Regions from separate parts of the Bacillus tuaregi genome, predicted to be linked through region 2. Evidence: riboswitches for the same ligand, from Rfam matches in the RefSeq annotation. Region 2 holds a riboswitch; the other holds the start of a gene.
What was found. A riboswitch is a leader RNA that binds a small molecule or an ion and turns the genes downstream of it on or off. The one in region 2 is predicted to bind cyclic di-GMP.
Positions count from the first base shown of each region.

Region 1: linked by a shared signal. The riboswitch ahead of BQ5321_RS04205 (response regulator) and the one ahead of BQ5321_RS01010 (WxL domain-containing protein) in region 2 are both predicted to bind cyclic di-GMP.

Region 1 covers NZ_LT629731.1:360,859-369,743, reverse strand. The annotation lists gene BQ5321_RS04215 (sigma-70 family RNA polymerase sigma factor) at 1-36, shown strand, start outside; gene BQ5321_RS04210 (DUF4179 domain-containing protein) at 12-1,313, shown strand; gene BQ5321_RS04205 (response regulator) at 1,454-1,762, opposite strand; cyclic di-GMP riboswitch class I at 1,874-1,963, opposite strand; gene BQ5321_RS04200 (pyridoxamine 5'-phosphate oxidase family protein) at 2,119-2,607, shown strand; gene BQ5321_RS04195 (DUF5412 family protein) at 2,687-3,118, opposite strand; gene BQ5321_RS04190 (zinc ribbon domain-containing protein) at 3,512-3,775, opposite strand; gene BQ5321_RS04185 (hypothetical protein) at 4,215-4,442, opposite strand; gene BQ5321_RS04180 (sigma-70 family RNA polymerase sigma factor) at 4,990-5,466, shown strand; gene BQ5321_RS04175 (anti-sigma factor C-terminal domain-containing protein) at 5,466-6,449, shown strand; gene BQ5321_RS04170 (hypothetical protein) at 6,431-6,724, shown strand; gene rph (rifamycin-inactivating phosphotransferase) at 6,814-8,885, opposite strand, start outside.
Region 2 covers NZ_LT629730.1:58,332-67,216, reverse strand. The annotation lists gene dhaK (dihydroxyacetone kinase subunit DhaK) at 1-1,291, shown strand, start outside; gene BQ5321_RS01035 (MIP/aquaporin family protein) at 1,444-2,283, shown strand; gene BQ5321_RS23560 (GapA-binding peptide SR1P) at 2,503-2,625, opposite strand; gene BQ5321_RS01030 (rhodanese-like domain-containing protein) at 3,039-4,394, shown strand; gene BQ5321_RS01025 (hypothetical protein) at 4,480-4,899, shown strand; partial or broken gene BQ5321_RS01020 (DegV family protein) at 4,998-5,848, shown strand; gene BQ5321_RS01015 (WxL protein host-binding domain-containing protein) at 5,973-7,040, opposite strand; gene BQ5321_RS01010 (WxL domain-containing protein) at 7,104-7,757, opposite strand; cyclic di-GMP riboswitch class I at 7,840-7,928, opposite strand; gene BQ5321_RS23915 (DUF4177 domain-containing protein) at 8,144-8,311, shown strand; gene BQ5321_RS01005 (acyltransferase) at 8,358-8,885, opposite strand, start outside.

The sequences.
Region 1 (8,885 bases), on a different contig from region 2:
GAGGTTCAGACATGGAAAACTGGGAAAAGCAACTAAAGAATGACGTCAACCGCTCATTGCCAAGCATGATTGATACACGTGTCGAGGAAACGCTGAAGAGGCTACCAGGGAAAAAGCCGAAGCGGAGGTTTTTTTACGGACTAACCGCTGCCGCTGCGGCACTTATATTGACATTCGGCCTATCGTTCTTCTCGCCTACCTTTGCCAACTCCCTGAAGGACATCCCTGTCATTGGCTCCGCGATTGAATTTGTGGGCGATATTGGGATGAAAAAAGGCAAAGAAAAAGGCTTAACGACCGTGATGGGGGAACAGGTGGAGATCGACGGGCAGCTGATTACCTTTACGGAAACGCTGTATGACGGTGGTGAAATCCATATTGGCTACCTGATGCAGGCCCCTGAGAAGGCTCAAAACGATCATTTTATGAACAATCTTGAGCTCTTCATTGATGGCAAGCCGATTGGCGGCTATGGTATGGGCGGAAGGGAATCGGAGATTGAAAAGGGCATGTATGCCGGGACAATCAGCGTCAGTGTTCGCGATGACATCCCCGATTCGTTTGTTCTTGGGATTCGCCCGCGCGAAGGGAAAGCCTGGTCTGTCGAGCTGCCTGTTGAACGAAAAGGAAATCACGAGTCCTACCTGGTGCAAAAGGTCGAGCAGCAGAAGGATTTAACGATTTTATATGATCAAATCACCTTCTTCCCGACTTCAACTGAAATCGCGCTTCGCTTATTAATCGATGAGAAGGCGTTCCATTCGAATAAATATATGATGCTAGATTATCAGGTCATCGATGACAAGGGTCGAGTGCTGCAGCCATTCAGCGGCGGGGGTGGCGGCGGCGGACCTGTCGATGGGAAGGTGCTGCAAAGCTTTAAGCAATATTATGAGCCATTGGAGGAGCAGCCGAAATCATTGACCATCAAGCCTTATTTGATCGATATGAATGAGGCCGCACCTGAGCTCGAGAGGCGTCAATGGCAGGGTGAGAAAATGACCCTTTCGCAAGGGGAAATCGGTCACTTGACCATTTTGGAAGTAACGGAGGAGGATGGCGTTACGACGATTACCTATCAGGTTGAGGGTGAGGATTTATACAGCCAGTCAACCGCTATTTGGCTCGAGGATTCAGCTGGTACCCGCTATCACTTCGATCAGCCAGCGGTGCGTGTTGACGGGACGGTTAATCAATACCAGGTTTCCTTTGCGGAAGTACCTTCTTTCGAGGAGCTGTATATTGTCACAGTGGCGATGAGTCCGCCGGAGTTTCTGGAGGAGCTAGAGGTGACGATTGAGCTAGAGGAATAGTTGGGACACAGGGACAGGTCCGTTATCCAAAAGGGAAATAATTGAAGATTATACGAAGTAAGCCCTATCTCATAGATCAGAGAGATAGGGCTATTTTTATAAAAAAAACAGGGACAAACCTGTCCCCGTTAACCTCTGTTCTAAATATGATTGTTTACCACAAATTCCAAATTCTGAAAATGAGGTTTCACGACGAAATCTTTGGCACCTATTTTTAAGGAATCGATGATTAAGTGTTTTTGACCTAATGAAGAACACATAATCACCTTTGCGTTTGCATCGAGTTTCATAATTTCTTTAAGGGTGTTGATTCCATTTTGTTTTGGCATGACAATGTCCATGAATACAATATCTGGTGCATTCAATTTATACATTTCAACAGCCTTATATCCGTTGTCTGCTTCTACAAAATCAAAATGCTTGAACTCACTAAGTAGTTTTTTAGCCACGTTCTCATAAAGCGAGAATCGTCAGCAATCAGAATTCTTTTCATAATTTAATACCTTTTCACTATAGATTTAGGCAAATAGGATAGGTAAAAAAATAATTTCAGGTTTGAGCCTGGCAACCCGGCTACCATGACAAAAAAGCTTTGTTTTAGGTCCGTGGCTTTGCGTCTTTTACTTTCTTAAAATTTGCCTATATAACTATAATAATTATTTATCTAAATTTGTCTATACATGTCGAAAAATACATAAAAAATTTCTATGTATTTAGAGGCGAGTCTGGCCATGGGGACAGGTCCGTTGTCCCAGAATAAAAGCTCATAGACAGGGGAGGATAAAACCATAAAGAGGTGATTGATATGGCTAATAGGATGAAACAAGAGGATATTGAAACATTAAGAGAGTTGATTCAAGATGTAGAGACGGCCATGTTCACGACGGCTACTGAAGATGGGCTTGTTTCTCGTCCCATGAAAACACAGGAAGTAGAGTTTGATGGAGACTTATGGTTTTTTACTAAAAAAGCGACGAATAAATATGAGGAAATCTTACATAATCAAGAGGTGAATGTTGCCTATGTAGGTAAATCCTATGTTTCCGTCCGTGGAAAAGCGGAAATCGTTGAAGATTTAAACAAGAAAAAAGAATTGTGGAGCAAGGTTTACGAGAAAGTGATGCAAACCTCTTATGATGATCCTAATATTATCTTGATAAAGGTACATGTGGAAGCAGCCGAATATTGGGAATCAGGAAATCTTATCAAGAATATCGCCTTTTACTATAAACGTATGACAGGGCAAAATGCTCAATCAATAGATATTAATGAAACGATTGAATTCAATCATTAACCACTTATCAAGGTTGTCTCGTTAGAGGACAACCTATGTAAGTGACAGCAGGATAGATTCGAAGGTTGGTTGAATCGGATTATTCGTTTTGATAGCAAGTCTCATATGTATTTTTCAGCAATAGACTTTTGCAAGCCAAACCATTTTCGTGATAGATCTCTTTACCGATTTCTAATTGGATGCTTCTATTCGAATGGGGGTCATCCGGTTCGTCGTTTTGAATGGACAATGTGTCCTCATCGAGCCATTCCATAGAAAAATCACTTTTGGCATCACTATAGTATACAGTTTGTACTTTATTCTTCTTATAATTGCTTGTGATTTCAACCCATACATTCACGCCGCCTGCTGCCCCACCATATAGTTCATAATAAGCATTTGCTGTATATTCTTCAGTAGGCGAGGTAACAGGTCCAGGTCCCTTTTGGGTGAAATCCCGATTAATTTTATTAAAGGTAAAAAAGTACATCACATACAAATAGATGGAAGATACTAGAACAACCCCCGACAAAGCTGCAATCAGCCATTTTTTGGGAAAAGTATTCTTTTTCATAAAAAAAAGGATAAGGTTAGCCGCTAAAATCAAAAATACTAAAATAGTAATGAAAGAAATGATGACTCCCAATAAAATGAAAATGATACTCCCTCCTATCTTGCAATACTATCTTCTCAAATAACATTTCTCCAAGTAAATCGGTCTTTGGGTAAAAAAGGTATTCATTCAAAAGGCGGGACAGGATGGATAACCCAACATTCACTGTTAGGAGAGTGAGACGAATTAGATTGAACAGCACGGACCAGAGTTCAAAATGACAAACGTCCCTACCTGTTGTAGGAACGTCACGGATCATAGACATTTACTTTTCTGAAAAAATAAGTTCTTTGGAATTCTGCCTAAGATGAATTATTCTTTTTTCCAGCGTTGTAGTGTAGGTAATAAAGCGGTCATTTCTTTCCTTGCCTTTTCTTCGCCCATTGCTTCTCCTAGAATCGGTACAAGCATTTCAATCATCTCTTCCAGAGAAAGATTAGGGTGAAGGAATTTTCCGTCCTTATAGCAATTTGTACAGTAAATGCTTTTCCTTCCATCGGGCTCTTTTGCAATAAAATGAGCGTGTTCTTCATTAAAAGGTAAGCCACAGCTTTGACACATTGGTATGTTTGTCATTTTTTCCATTCCTTTCGTATGGGGACAATTGACAGGTCCCTTGTCCCTCTAAATATTCCCATTCAAAAACAATAGCAAATAACTTCCTGCACAAAGGAAAATGGCCACTTGCGTGATGATGTAAATCGTACGTTCAGATTTGGTGAGCTTTCGTTCGCGTTTCATTTTTTTAAAGTGCCGATAATAATAGATGGAGCACAAGAGTAGTAGGATGGCGGTCACTTGGAATATGTTTTCTAATAGGTTGACCAAGGAATCATCTCCTCCTATTTGCTGATTTTTCCTCGAAAAAAGGTTAGATCGCGCTCAAGCCAAGATAAATCAATACTGATACCAAAAATCAAATTCGCCCGTCGAATTTGCGTCCGGATTTTTATCGAGCTCGCTCGATAAACAACCTTTAAAAAATCCGTGACATCCGCCGGAGGCTTAACTTCATTCAGCCGGGGTTTGAACCCATACTTGTAGAAGTGGAGGACTTCTGTACCTGTCGCAAGCTTTCACTACAAAAACATTTGCTGAATGAAGTTAAGCCGGAAAGGAACAGTCTCTTATTAAGCTTGGGCCAATTATTCATCCAGCCCCATCTTTTTCGATCCTTATCCAACCAAAAGTAGTCAGCAAGAACTGCCACAACTATAATGAAGGCAACCATTGCAGGACCCATCAGCATCCTCCTTATAGACATCCATTTATTTACATATACGTTTCTGTTGAAGTAAGGTTTCAAGATTCTTTTTTTGCGTAAAAGGATTTGTTTTCCCTCTACGGAAAAATAGCTGCCTCACTAGTATCGCCCTTTTCGAAATAGCGAATCGCCTATTTGGCATGTATAAAGCCTTTACGATCATTGTATTCCAATCCAAGCTTAAGCATGCTCTATTGAAGTTAACCTGGGAATTCTCGTTAGGGGCTCGTTGTGTAACTTTACTATAGCATATTCCAGTTAATCGACCCTAGATTAAATCCGGCTTAACGGTTATGGTTAAGCGGGATTTACGATATTTGCCGGTTCAATCTTTCGGACATTGTTGTAGGATATTTACCAGGATGCTTATTTTCATGCTTCAATTAAGCTTCTTGTTGTACGATGTATAGTAGTTTGCGCTTTTTCGTGCTTCAATCAAACCTTACTACAGAAGTTGCAATAAATTTTCGTTTTCCTGCAACTTTTTATGCCATTGATACGTGGATAGAATGAAAGGTGGGAAGTAATGGACCTTGAACAAATCTATACGCTTTATTTCAATGACTTATACCGCTACCTTTTTTCCTTAACCCGTAATCATTTTGAAACGGAGGATTTGGTACAGGATACTTTTACAAAGGCACACATCGTCTTGCTTGCTAGTGAAATTACCGAGATAAAGCCCTGGCTTTTTAAAGTAGCGTATTACACATTCATTGACCGATTTAGGAAGAAAAAAAGCTATGTCACAATGGATGAATTTTTTCAAGCTGATACCCATACACCAGAGGATATTTTAATCGAAAAAGATTCTTTCTTGGAGCTACTGGGCTATTTAGACCGTATTAAGCCGATGGAAAAACAGGCCATCCTGCTTTGCGATTTGCATGATTGCACGAATGAGCAGGCTGCAGGCATTTTAAATTTAAAACTCAATACGTTTAAAAGCCATTTGGCTCGGGGGCGTAAAAGGGTGCGAAAACTTTTGGAGGAGGATACGTAATGGATTCATATGAAAAGCTTATTGAAAAGGCGAAGCAGGCTGAGATGCCCCAACCTAGCGATGGCGCGAAAAAGCTGAAAAGGGCGATATTTTCCTCGAAATGGAAGCTGATTCTGACAACCTTAACGGTACTCCTGCTCATCGTTCCAACCTGCTATATGCTGACCTATATCTATTATGTGTTTGGGACTAAATCGACTACTTTAATGGACGTGGCTAGTAAGACACTTTACATCACTGAGCCCAACACCACTCTGGAGGAACTGGAATTCGATATGGATTTTTCCTTATTTTCTATGAATCTAGCCTTCGAGCAATACAAGCAGATTGGGGATGAATATTATCCAGCAAAGCACTATGATTTAAAGTTTGTGCTGAATAACCTTGTCAAAAGCGAGAGCGATTCCAAATTAGAGAAGGTTTATCCTACATACCCAACGCAGAATAATCAATGGTTAGCCCATCCGAAGAATAGTGTTGAATTTAACAGCGTGAAGGAGTGGCAGGTTCTATCCGGGCTGCCAGAGGAAACGGTTGTCGAGGCCTATCTCTCTTTAAAGGATTTGTATCCCGTTGATGAAGTCGTGAGTGAAATGAAACAACTAGACGTCACCTGGGCTGCTATTTATACCGGAACTGAGGAAAAAATGGTCAGTGCGGACGGGGACCTCATCTCTCCCATTGGCTACCCAGTCCAACCTGATCAAACCTATTGGTCGCCTTTCAGGGATTCCGACTCACATGAGGAGACTTTCCTTAAAATGCTAAAGGAAATCAAACCTTATGAGGATATCGCAATTAAAGTTTCTTCACATAAAAATCTCGAATTGTCCGAGCGGATTGATTTTATTGAAAAAAATGGCTATAAAACCTACGGTGTCGTTGTGACAGGTCCAAAGCTTGAGGTGGAGAAGCTACAGAATTCAGAAATGGTCCGTTATTTGAAGCTAGGTGAGGTGAAATTATGGAATTGGGCCCGATGAAGCAAAGGATTTTTCTATCGATTGGCTGGCTAAGCGTGATAATGGGACTCGTTTCCTTGGTGACTTTAAATATTTTCCTGTTGTGGAATTACGATATCCCGATCGTGGGTGATATCTTTTTTTGGATTTCCCTTACCCTGATTTCCGGAGTGGTTTCCATTTTTAACAAAAACAGCCGCTCCCTTGGCTTGTGGGGCTTAGGGATTGGCGTCTATTTAGGAGCCTTTGTTGTCGTTATGTTTGTGCTTGGTTGGGCGGTTACACCTTTCCCGTGATGTAAGGAAAGAAGCTGGATAAAGGGACGAGAAATCCCTTTATCCTCTGCTAAATCTTCTGTATACCGTCTTTTTTCCAATATAGCTAATCACCCATTCAATATCTCCACATACCCCTTTGTGCCGTCGATGCGGATTCGCTGGCCGTCCTGAATGAGTTTGGTGGCATTTTCTACTCCGACGACTCCAGGGAGGCCGTATTCTCGGGTGATGACTGCGCTGTGGGTGGTGAAGCCGCCTACTTCCGTCACCAGCCCGCTGATGGTGACAAAAAGCGGCGTCCAGCTTGGGTCGGTGAAGCGGGTGACCAGGATATCGCCCTTCTCCAGCTTTGCTTCCTCTACGGATAAAACAACTCGGGCACGACCCTCGACCACTCCCGTGGAAACGGGAATCCCCACGATGGCGCCCTCTGGAATATCTTTTCCCGCGTGGCTGGCGCTCGGAATATACCCATCGGAGGTCAGCACGCGCGGAGGGGTTAGTTTTTCAAAACGAGCATAGTCCTCTTTCCTTTGTTCCAGCTTCGAATAGTCGAGCTGCTGGGTTTTCACGACCTGTAGGAGCTCATCGAAATACAGATAGAAAAGGTCCTCGTTCTGTTTCAGAATCCCTTGCTCGACGAGCCTTGCCGCTTCCTTCATCAGGGCCTTCTTATACACCTGATAACGGCGGACGATATAATACTTTGGCTCTTCACGGTAACCGGCAAAATGGCGAAGCACGCTGATGCGCTTCATGACCTTTTTTGCCTTCTTATTCCCGCCATCAAGCCTGCTCAAGCGCTGCAGGAGCTCCTCCTCCTTCTGCTTTGCCGCGAGCTTCCCTGCCTCGAATTTCCTGCGATGCTCGCCTGGCTCTAGTACCGAAATATTGTTCAAGAGAACGGGAAACAGCTGGGTTGGTTTTTCCGCAAAACGGGCCTTCGTGATGTCGATTTCTCCTGGGCAGCGCATCCCGAATTTTCCCATGAACGTGCCGAAGGCCTCCCTGACCTCTTCGCCACCAGGGAGCATGGCCATTTTTTCAAAAAAGTCCTCCTCCCTCGGTTCAGTGGAAAGGTATGCTAGCACCTCTGGATACTCGCGAAGCACATCCGCGATATCCCCGAGAGCCAGCCCCATTTCCGTCGTAATATTATGGTCAAGTGATTTGGAAAGAGCGTCCGCTGCATTGGATTCACCTAGCCATTTTTCAAGCTGTTTATTTAAATAATTGTTGGCGAGAATCGCCGAGATAATCGCTCCGAGGAGGGTTGGGTTATAGGCCATCTCGAGCAAACGCTCGCGATCAGCCTCGATAAACTGTAAGGCCTGCACACCTGAGAGCTCGGAAAGCTGTTTATCTATGTCGGTTAGTTCTTTTTCAAAAGAGTCGAGAATGCCCTGCAAAATGGTTGGGTCATTTCGGCGATAGATTTTCACCGTTTCCTTCATCGATGCGGCGGTGAAAATGCCCCCTTTCACATTCCGTTTGCCCTTTGGCAGGGACTTCATGAATTCCTTGTCATCAATAAGCGTGTGAAGCGCCCCTTGAATGAAGGGGTCCTGCTGTCCCGTTGCTGCCAAGAGGCGGGTACGGCCCAGCTTAGACGAGAGGTCGTGCGTGATATCGGCGAAAAGCCTGCCGCCTGCCCGCTCCAATGACGTATCTGAAATCATCTCGAAAAAAGACATCCCGAGGGGCTTGATGGCAGCTGTCATCATCTGCGTATGCCCAATCGACATATAAACACGGGGCGTCTGCTGCCCTTTGGTATCCGGCAACGGAAACAGGGTCGTAATCGCACGGCTTTGTACCATATAAAATTCATTTTGCACGAAGCACCACTCAATATCCTGTGGCGAGCCAAAATGGGCCTCGATTTTCTTCCCGATTTCCGCCAGCTGCTTGATTTGGTTGTCGCTCAGAACCTGCTGACTGCTCTTTCCCCGTTTGACTTCCTGCGTTCCCCCGCCGGCAAGTGGTCTGATTTCCATTTCCAGCGTCCCGAGCTTTTTTTCCGAGATGATGCCATCTTGAACCTTATAGACATCCGGATTCACCAGGCCTGAAACGAGTGCCTCGCCAAGCCCGTAACCCGCATCAATTGTCAGGGTCCTTCGGTCAGAGGTCATCGGGTCGGCGGTAAACATAATCCCCGAGGCATCGGACAGGACCA
Region 2 (8,885 bases):
CGGTGCTGCTTCTGAAAGAGGCTATGACCTTCCAAAGGTTAAGGCAGCAGCTGAAAAAGCCAATAAAAACGTGAAAAGCATCGGCTTTGCCCTTACATCCTGTACGGTTCCGGCAAAAGGAACTCCAACCTTTGAAATAGCAGAGGACGAGATGGAGTATGGTGTCGGAATTCATGGTGAACCAGGAATCCGAAGAGAGAGTATGATTTCAGCCGATGAATTAGCTGAAAGAATGGTCTCCTCTCTTCTAAAAGAATTAAAGATTGAAAATGGTTCTGAAGAAGTAGCCGTTCTTGTGAATGGATTCGGTGGAACACCCATTCAAGAGCTCTATTTGTTGAATCACTCTGTTATTCGTGAATTGTCTAAGCGAAATGTGACCGTCGTAAGAACGCTAGTAGGAAACTATATGACAAGCATTGATATGGCTGGTGCTTCCTTATCAATTCTGAAACTAGATGATGAACTGAAGGGTCTTTTGTCAGATGACTGTGATACCCCTGCACTTAAAATAAACGGTGAGGTTCCACCTGTCACCTATCATAATGTGATAGATACTGAAAAAGAAAACAAACCGGTTTCTTATGAAGTGGAAACCCATCCTGATGCTGCAATCATTAAAGACAATACGATTACGTTAGATAATGTCATTTTCATGGTCGATCAAATGAGTGAATGTATTATTAGAAATGAAGTGCCATTCTGTGAATTGGATTCCCATGCGGGTGATGGAGATTTCGGCATGAGTGTTGCGAAAGGATTCAAACAACTAAAATCAGAATGGCATGAAATAATGGAGCATAAAACAAGTGATATAGGAACCTTCCTGGATGCCTGTTCGATTATCATTATGGAGCATTGCGGAGGGGCATCCGGCCCTATTTGGGGATCAGCCTTCCGGGCAGCTGGAAAGAATGTTGGAACGAAAACCTCTCTGATTCCGGCTGAATTCGCGGAAATGATGCAAGCAACCGTAAAGGGGATTCAAGCAACTGGTGAACGTTCCTTTGGTCGCGGTGCCGTTGTTGGTGATAAAACACTAATCGATGCCTTAGTGCCTTATGCAGATACGTTGACAAATAGTTCACATGATACTTTCACCAACGCTCTTAAGCTAGCAGCGGAAGCAGCTGTACAGGGGGCAAAAGCAACCGAACAGATTGTTGCACGCATGGGACGTGCAGGTACGGTTGGAGAACGAAGCCTTGGTTATCCAGATGCAGGTGCTCACGGGTTAGGAGTTATCTTTACTGAAGTTGCTCAAGTGATGAAGGAAGCTTCATCATCATAATTGTGAGATGAATACAGAACCATGAATCAAATTCGCCCGTCGAATTTGCGTCCGGATTACCTTGATTGCTGCTTATCCTAGCTTTGTTAGATATGTCAAACATTTTTTAGTGAATAAATCGATAAAGTGATTTTATAATAGGGAGATTTCAAATGACAACTTTCCTTGGAGAATTAATTGGGACGATGATATTAATGATTTTTGGTACCGGAATTGGGGCGGGAGCTGCTTTAAAGAAGTCATATGCCCAGAACGCAGGATGGGTTGTGATCACCTTTACCTGGGGAATTGCTGTTACAATGGGAATTTTTGCTGTAGGTTCAATTAGTGGAGCTCATTTAAATCCCGCTGTTACCATCGCCTTTGCAATCAATGGCGTTTTTCCCTGGTCACAGGTTCCTAGCTATATTCTTGCGCAAATGCTTGGCGGCATTTTAGGTGCAGCTATTATTTACTTGCAATATCTACCACATTGGAAACTGACAGAAGACCCGGCGGTAAAACTAGGCGTTTTTGCCACTAGTCCAGCCATTCCTAATACCTTTGCAAATTTATTAAGTGAAATCATCGGCACTTTTGTCCTTGTACTTGGTTTATTTTTTATTGGTGCAAATACGTTTACAGAGGGTTTAAATCCTCTGGCAGTTGGTCTTCTCATCACTGTGATTGGCATGTCTCTCGGTGGATCTACGGGTTATGCAATCAACCCAGCTCGTGACCTTGGACCTCGAATTGCCCATTTCCTCCTGCCGATACCAGGTAAGGGAAATTCTAATTGGGGTTATTCTTGGATTCCTGTTCTTGGCCCGATTGTGGGAGGTTCATTAGGTGCCGTATTCTATAAAACTTTTTTCTTAGGCACAGTATCCATTTCTCTTTGGATCGTCCTGCTTACTAGTTTCAGCATTCTAGGCTTCATCTTCTTATATGATAAAAAGAATAGGACAGAGGGACAGGTTCCTCAACCTGCCGAATATTCCCAAATACTCTAGCCCTTCGCCGTTCCCTAGAGCTAGTGGTCTAAGGGACTCGAGGATAGGTCTACTACCCTCGATTTTTAAAAGCCATATCTCACTAATCCATGAGATATGGCTTACTGTGTATTCGGGGACAACGGACCCTACTCCCCAAATAGAGGGTGAGACCGCCCAAAACGAAAAACCGTCCTCAACATGCGAGGACGGTTTTTATCTTATGAATGGATGCTTGGATTATTTAGAATTCTTCTTATGGTTTTCACCACAGCAGGTGCATTGTCCGTACAAAGTTGTCACTTTCTCAGTCTCAAATTGCTCAATTGTGTTATCACAAACTTGACAAACGATAGTTCCCATTAGTAAAAACCCCTCTTTTTTGAATTTTAGTAGTTGCATAATTCTCATTCTTCAAAATGTAAACGGTTATTTATTTGTTAATACTATAATAGTATGTAACATTTGGTTTGTCAAACATAAATTGTATAACACATTGGGACAAAAGGTGCACGCATGGCCGAGTTTTGTCCCGCTTTGGGACAGAGGAATAGGGCTCTCTTCGAATTCTCTTTCATTTTTACTTTTGGGACGAGGGACCTGTCCCCTCATCCCATTCAAAATATCGATTGATTACCATTTGAAAGCAACGATTTTTTGAATTTCTTTATTAGAATTACTTCATCTATAATCGTTATGTGGTGATTGTGCATTTAGTAACATAATCAAACACTTCAATAATTATTAGGCCAACACAATAAATAGGGGAGAAACCAATGAAAATAAACCGTAAAATGTTCCTGATAGCCTTCTTATTCATTTGCAGTCTTTTTATAGCTGCATGCTCCAATAAAGAAGAGGCTAGAAAAACTGACGCAGCAGCAAATGAGATTCAAATGATTCCTTTAGCTGACCTACAAGAAAACCTAGGAAAAGATGACTGGGTTGTGGTGGATACACGGTCAAATGACGCGTGGAACGGCTGGGCTTTAGATGGAGTCGAAAGAGGCGGCCATATTAAAGGGGCAGTTGATTTCTCTGCTGCATGGTTAAACGTAGAGATTAAGAATAAGGATGAGCAAGTTAAGAATGCATTAGAAACAAAAGGCATTACCTCTGATAAAAACGTTGTACTTTATGATGCGAATGGAAAAGACGCAAAGGCAGTAGCCGATTACCTCATGGATCAAGGATTTGAGAAACTTTATACCTTTGATGTAAAAGAATGGGCCGCAAATACTGAACTGGCTATGGAAAGTTATCCAAACCACGAAATGGTTGTCCCGGCTTCATGGGTCAACGATTTAATTGAAAATAAGAACGATGGCAAGGCCTATAAAATTTTTGAAGTAAGCTGGGGCGATGAAGCCGAGGATTATAAAAAAGGCCATATCCCTGGAGCGATTCACATTAATACAGATGATGTGGAAGAAGGACCTCTATGGAATCGTTTAGCAGACAAGAAGCTTGAACAATTTGCTTTGAACTATGGCATTACGTCAGATACAACCGTTGCGCTTTATGGCGCGGACCCGACAGCCGCATACCGTGTTGCGGTTATCCTTAAATACATGGGTGTTGAGGACGTTCGTGTATTAAACGGCGGCTGGACTGCTTGGAGCAATTCCGGCTATGAGGTCGAGAAAAAGGTTAACACAAAAACACCTGTTGAAGCCTTCGGCGTTACAGTCCCTGCTAATCCTGACTATATTGTTGACTTAGAAGAAGCGAAGCAATTTTTAGCTGATAAGGAAAATGGTACACTTGTAGATATTCGGAGCTGGGATGAATTTATCGGAAAAACCTCAGGCTATGATTATATTGAACCAAAGGGTCGTCCAGAAGGATCCATATGGGGACATGCCGGTTCTGACGCATCCCATCTTGAAGATTACCGAAATTTAGATAACACGATGCGCAGTGGTGCAGAAATCATTTCAATGTGGGAGGAAGAAGGGATATCTCCTGACAATCAGCTGGCCTTTTACTGTGGAACAGGCTGGAGAGCAGCGGAAGTATTATTCTATGCGGATGTCTTAGGCATAGATAAAATTGCCCTATATGACGGCGGCTGGAATGAATGGAGCATGGATTCTTCAAACCCAGTTGAAACCGGCGAGCCAACTAAATAAGATAGAATAGACGAAAAGACAATACGGCTCCATGTATTGTCTTTTCATCTATATGAATATATTCGTATGATTGGAGGTTTTTTACATGAGGAAATTCCTAAGGTGGCTAATCTTTTTCATTCTTCCATTGGTCATCATTGGCGGTGTGGCCATACTTGAAAGCTTATCCACATCCAAAATGGGTGTTAATCGATACTTGCTATATAAAAAAATCCACTATGCCGAAACGATATTCACTCCTGAAAAGCTGAAATGGTATCTCATTCTTCTAATCATTGGGATACTCATCTGTTTGTTTCTTTTTATAAAAAAATCGTCAAAACGGTTGGCAAAAAGGGTTTTACTATATTTAACGATTTATCAGGCAGCAGGGATTGCACTGCTATCAAGCCAAAGCCTAAATGCCTACCCCCTCTTCGCCATCGGCATCCTCAGTATCATATTATTACAATATAGTTGGCTGATCTGGGACAGGGGTCACTCGTCCCATTTCAGGAAGCAGTAGTTCTTAAGGTAGCTTATCTGTATAGTTAGAATAGGTTAGTCATCATAATAAGCCTAGAGCAATATTGGTTTGGCTTTGTTATGGAAAGGGGACATTTAATGAAAAGAATTATTTTATCTACGGAGAGTGGAGCGGATTTACCAGGAGATTTAGCTGAGAAATATGGTGTTCAAGTAGTCCCGATGCACGTAATTATGGATGGCCAGGATTATTTGGATGGTTTTCTGCCTGTAAAGGATATCTATGATTATTATGAGCGTACCAAAAAAATACCGTCAACAACCGCTACAAATGTCCATGAGTATCAGGAATTTTTTTCGAAAATAAAAGCTGACTTTCCTGATTGCGTGATCATTCATATTGGCTATACGTCAAGGGCATCTTCTTCCTTTCAAAATGCTGTTCTCGCGGCGGAGGATTTCGAGGACCTTTACCTCATCGATGCCCTGAACGTGACAGGTGGATTAGAGCGGTCGTTGTGTATGCGGCTCGCTTGTTAGAAGCGGAACCCGAGATTGAACCTGTTCACTTCATTGAAAAAATAGAATCAATGGTCCCTAAATCAAAACTAGCCTTCGTTCCAGGCAGCTTAGACTTTTTAAGAGCGGGTGGACGAGTAAGTAATGCAGCCTATCTCGGAGCGTCTTTATTAAAAATAAAGCCTTGCATTGAATTAATAGAAGGAAAGCTTGTTTCAACTAAGAAGTATCGTGGAAAAATGAGCGTTGTTGCAGAAAAACTCATGCATGATTATATAAATCAATATAACATCGATAAAGAACAAATTTATTTAATCTACTCAATTGGACTTGATGAAAACATCAAGCAGCAGATGGATAAAATGGCAAAAGAAGCTGGCTTTCAAAATGTAAAATGGATCCAAGCCGGTGCCATGATTTCTACTCATGCAGGCCCCGGAGGCTTTGGGATTGCAGGAATCGAAGTGTAGCGTGGAGTTCATGCACCCGATTTACTGATTCAAAAAAGCCCTATCACTCTAATCCATGTGATAAGGCTTCCTTTGTATCCTCTATTATTATTTTCTTTTGGGACGAGGAACCCCCTCGTCCCAGTTATTCTCCATTTGGATGTTGGCCGGGGTATTTACGGTCCTTTCTTTGGCTTTGTTTTTTAGGTCTTCTCATCATCAAGATTAAAATGATAATCACCACCACAAGGATACCGATAATGACCATAGTCCATGGGAATGTCTTGGGTGCAACCTCTATTTCGCCGCGTTCCTCCATTTTTTGTTGCGTTTCTTGTATTTCCTTATTTTTAATGCTAAGAGATTTTTCATAGGTTTGAGTGTTTCCATTCACATCAAGCGTTAATGTGACATGATATTCACCAGGCTCCAACGTTTCTCCAGACCATCTGATCGGATAGTGAAAGGCTGTCATCGGAGCCATTTTGAAGGCTGAAATATCACCTACAAGCGAAAACGATTCATCCTTACTCTTTGTTACCTGATAGCTCCCCGTAATATTCGGGACGATGACAGGATTTGCGTTGTCTAAAGGGACCATAATCGCCATTCGCTCGGGAGAATATTGCGGTTCCTTCAGGGTTAGAGCCGGTGTTTCGGAATAATCTGTTACGTCCACTTGTACACCAATGTTATAGGCTCTATATTGGTCAATCAATAGCTGGGAATTTTTCGCTTTCTGTGACAATTCTTCTGTTCCTTGAAAAACTCGAAACTCCATGCTCCCGAGAAGGGTACCTTGGATATCAGGAATTTTGATAGAAAAATCGACAACCTTTGATTCCGACGGAGCAAGCGTAATTTCAGAAGGAATCGTGGCTGCCTTCTGGAATTGATAGGTTTCATCAATAATAGCGCTTCCTTCTAAAATAGGCTCTTCTTGATAGAGAATGCCTTGATTTCCACTAAAGGCATTCAAACCTTGGATTTGAACCGTCAATTCGTTCTTACTATCATTGGTGACCCTTGCTTGTAAGGGAACGGTCTCATTTGGATTTCCTGTGAAGTGGTAATACCCTTTCTTTTCAACCTGCGTCTGAGGAAAAATGGGCTCGACTCGAAATTCAAAGTCGTTCTCTTCTGCAAAAACGATTGACGTTGGGAAAGATAAGATGATGAGGAGGAATATCCAAAGGGGCTTCCGGCATTTCATATAACCACTCCTAAAAAAAAGTCCCCCTTAGTATTGGAGGACTTTCAGTAATTTAACCGTTTTTTATGGAGCTTCACTTAAAGTAACTGTTGCCGTTGCTTTGTAAGTTTTTGCATAAGCGCTAGCAGGAACGGTTAATTTAACACGTAAAGGAGAGAATTCGTATGAACCCATGCCGCCACCTTCTCCTGCAGATAAAAGAATTACTGGGTCGCCACCATCTAGTTCTTGTTCTTCATCTACAGTTTTAATGGTTTCAAGCGGTGATGATGTATTATCAATGAAAGAAGCCTCTGGGGCTGTCAGTACTGTAAGTGATCCTGCCGTTAGTTTTTTACCCTTGTCCACGTAAGCCCCATTTTCTAAGCTATACTCTTGGAATTGAGATAAATCTAATGACAAGGTCCACCCATTCCCATTACCTGTAGCGTCTGTAATGGAACCAATTCCCCAATCTGCTTCATCAAACTTTTGAGTACCATCTAATGTTACTGAAAGAGGTGCAAAAGTCACTTTACCTCCAGAAAGAGTACCACCTGTTACCGCAGTTGAAGTTAATTCTGGTGTTTCTGTCTCATCCGCAAACGAGGTTGTGCTGAACGCTGTTGCAACAAGACCGAACGCCATAACCGAAGCTACTACCTTTTTAGAAAATAATTTATTCTTTTTGTTTCCATTGTCTAATTGATTAATAGAAACGCTCTTCTTTTTCCCCATAAAAAAACCCTCCAATACAAATTTGATTTGAATCGGAAGAATTTTGAATTTCAACCCCTATAACGAGTATCATTCTCCATTCTTCAGCAGCCCAGCCACCCTAGTTACCCTAATAACAGTAGGCCTGTAGCTTTGCGTCCCAGCTTTTCAACTGGTTTGCCTTTATTGCAGAATGAGAATGTGTTTTAACACTCAATACTTTGTCGTATTGTGTCGTTCATCACTCTCTGAAACTAATATTACTTCGGGAACCACCAAATGAATAGATATAAAGATTTTCCAGTTTGGGGACAGGGACAGTCCCTCGTCCCTCTGAAAACGAAACCATTGTTATTATGGTTCGTATTACAAGATAAGATTCTATTAATCAATAAGGAGGCTTTTAAGTGAATAAATTTGAATACAGAGTGGAAAACATTCAGATTCAATTAAAGAACGGTATTGATTTCAATACCGCAATGACTGAGAAGTTAAATTCTCTTGGCAAGGAAGGCTGGGAATTGTCAGGTGTTAATGGAACAGTTTTTTATTTTAAAAGAGAAATATCTTATTGAACTCACGAGTGCTCTATCGGGACAAGGGACCTGTACCCTCGTCCCACTAGGAAACTAGCTTTCTTAAGAGTGGAATTTTATTCAGTAGAAAGGTCAGGCCGCAGCTGAGTGTGACAAAGAGAATCACATTTAACGGGATAGCGAGAGCTGGATAGAAAAGTTCATTTATGACGACGATTGTTTTACTCGAAAGAATGGTCATGAGTAAAATATGAACGAGATAGATTCCATAGCTTAAGCCGCTTATTTGATTGAAGATAAATCCTAATTTTCTTTTAGCCAAAAGATTTTTACATAAGAGAAAAATCCCGATCGACGATAAAAGAACATTTGGCGCATGGTTTTCATACCAAAATTCCTGCAGGATTCCGCCCGCTGCTATGGTGTCATAATACGTCAGGACAAAGGTGATAAAGATTCCGATACCGCCGAACACGATCGCCGTTTTCTCCCATAGGCTTTTTAATGGAAAACTATGAAGATAATACCCTAACACAAAGTAGCCAATATAATTCGTTACCATGAATAACTCGATGGAAAAACTATAGCCCCAAATAAACTTCATCGCTTTTAC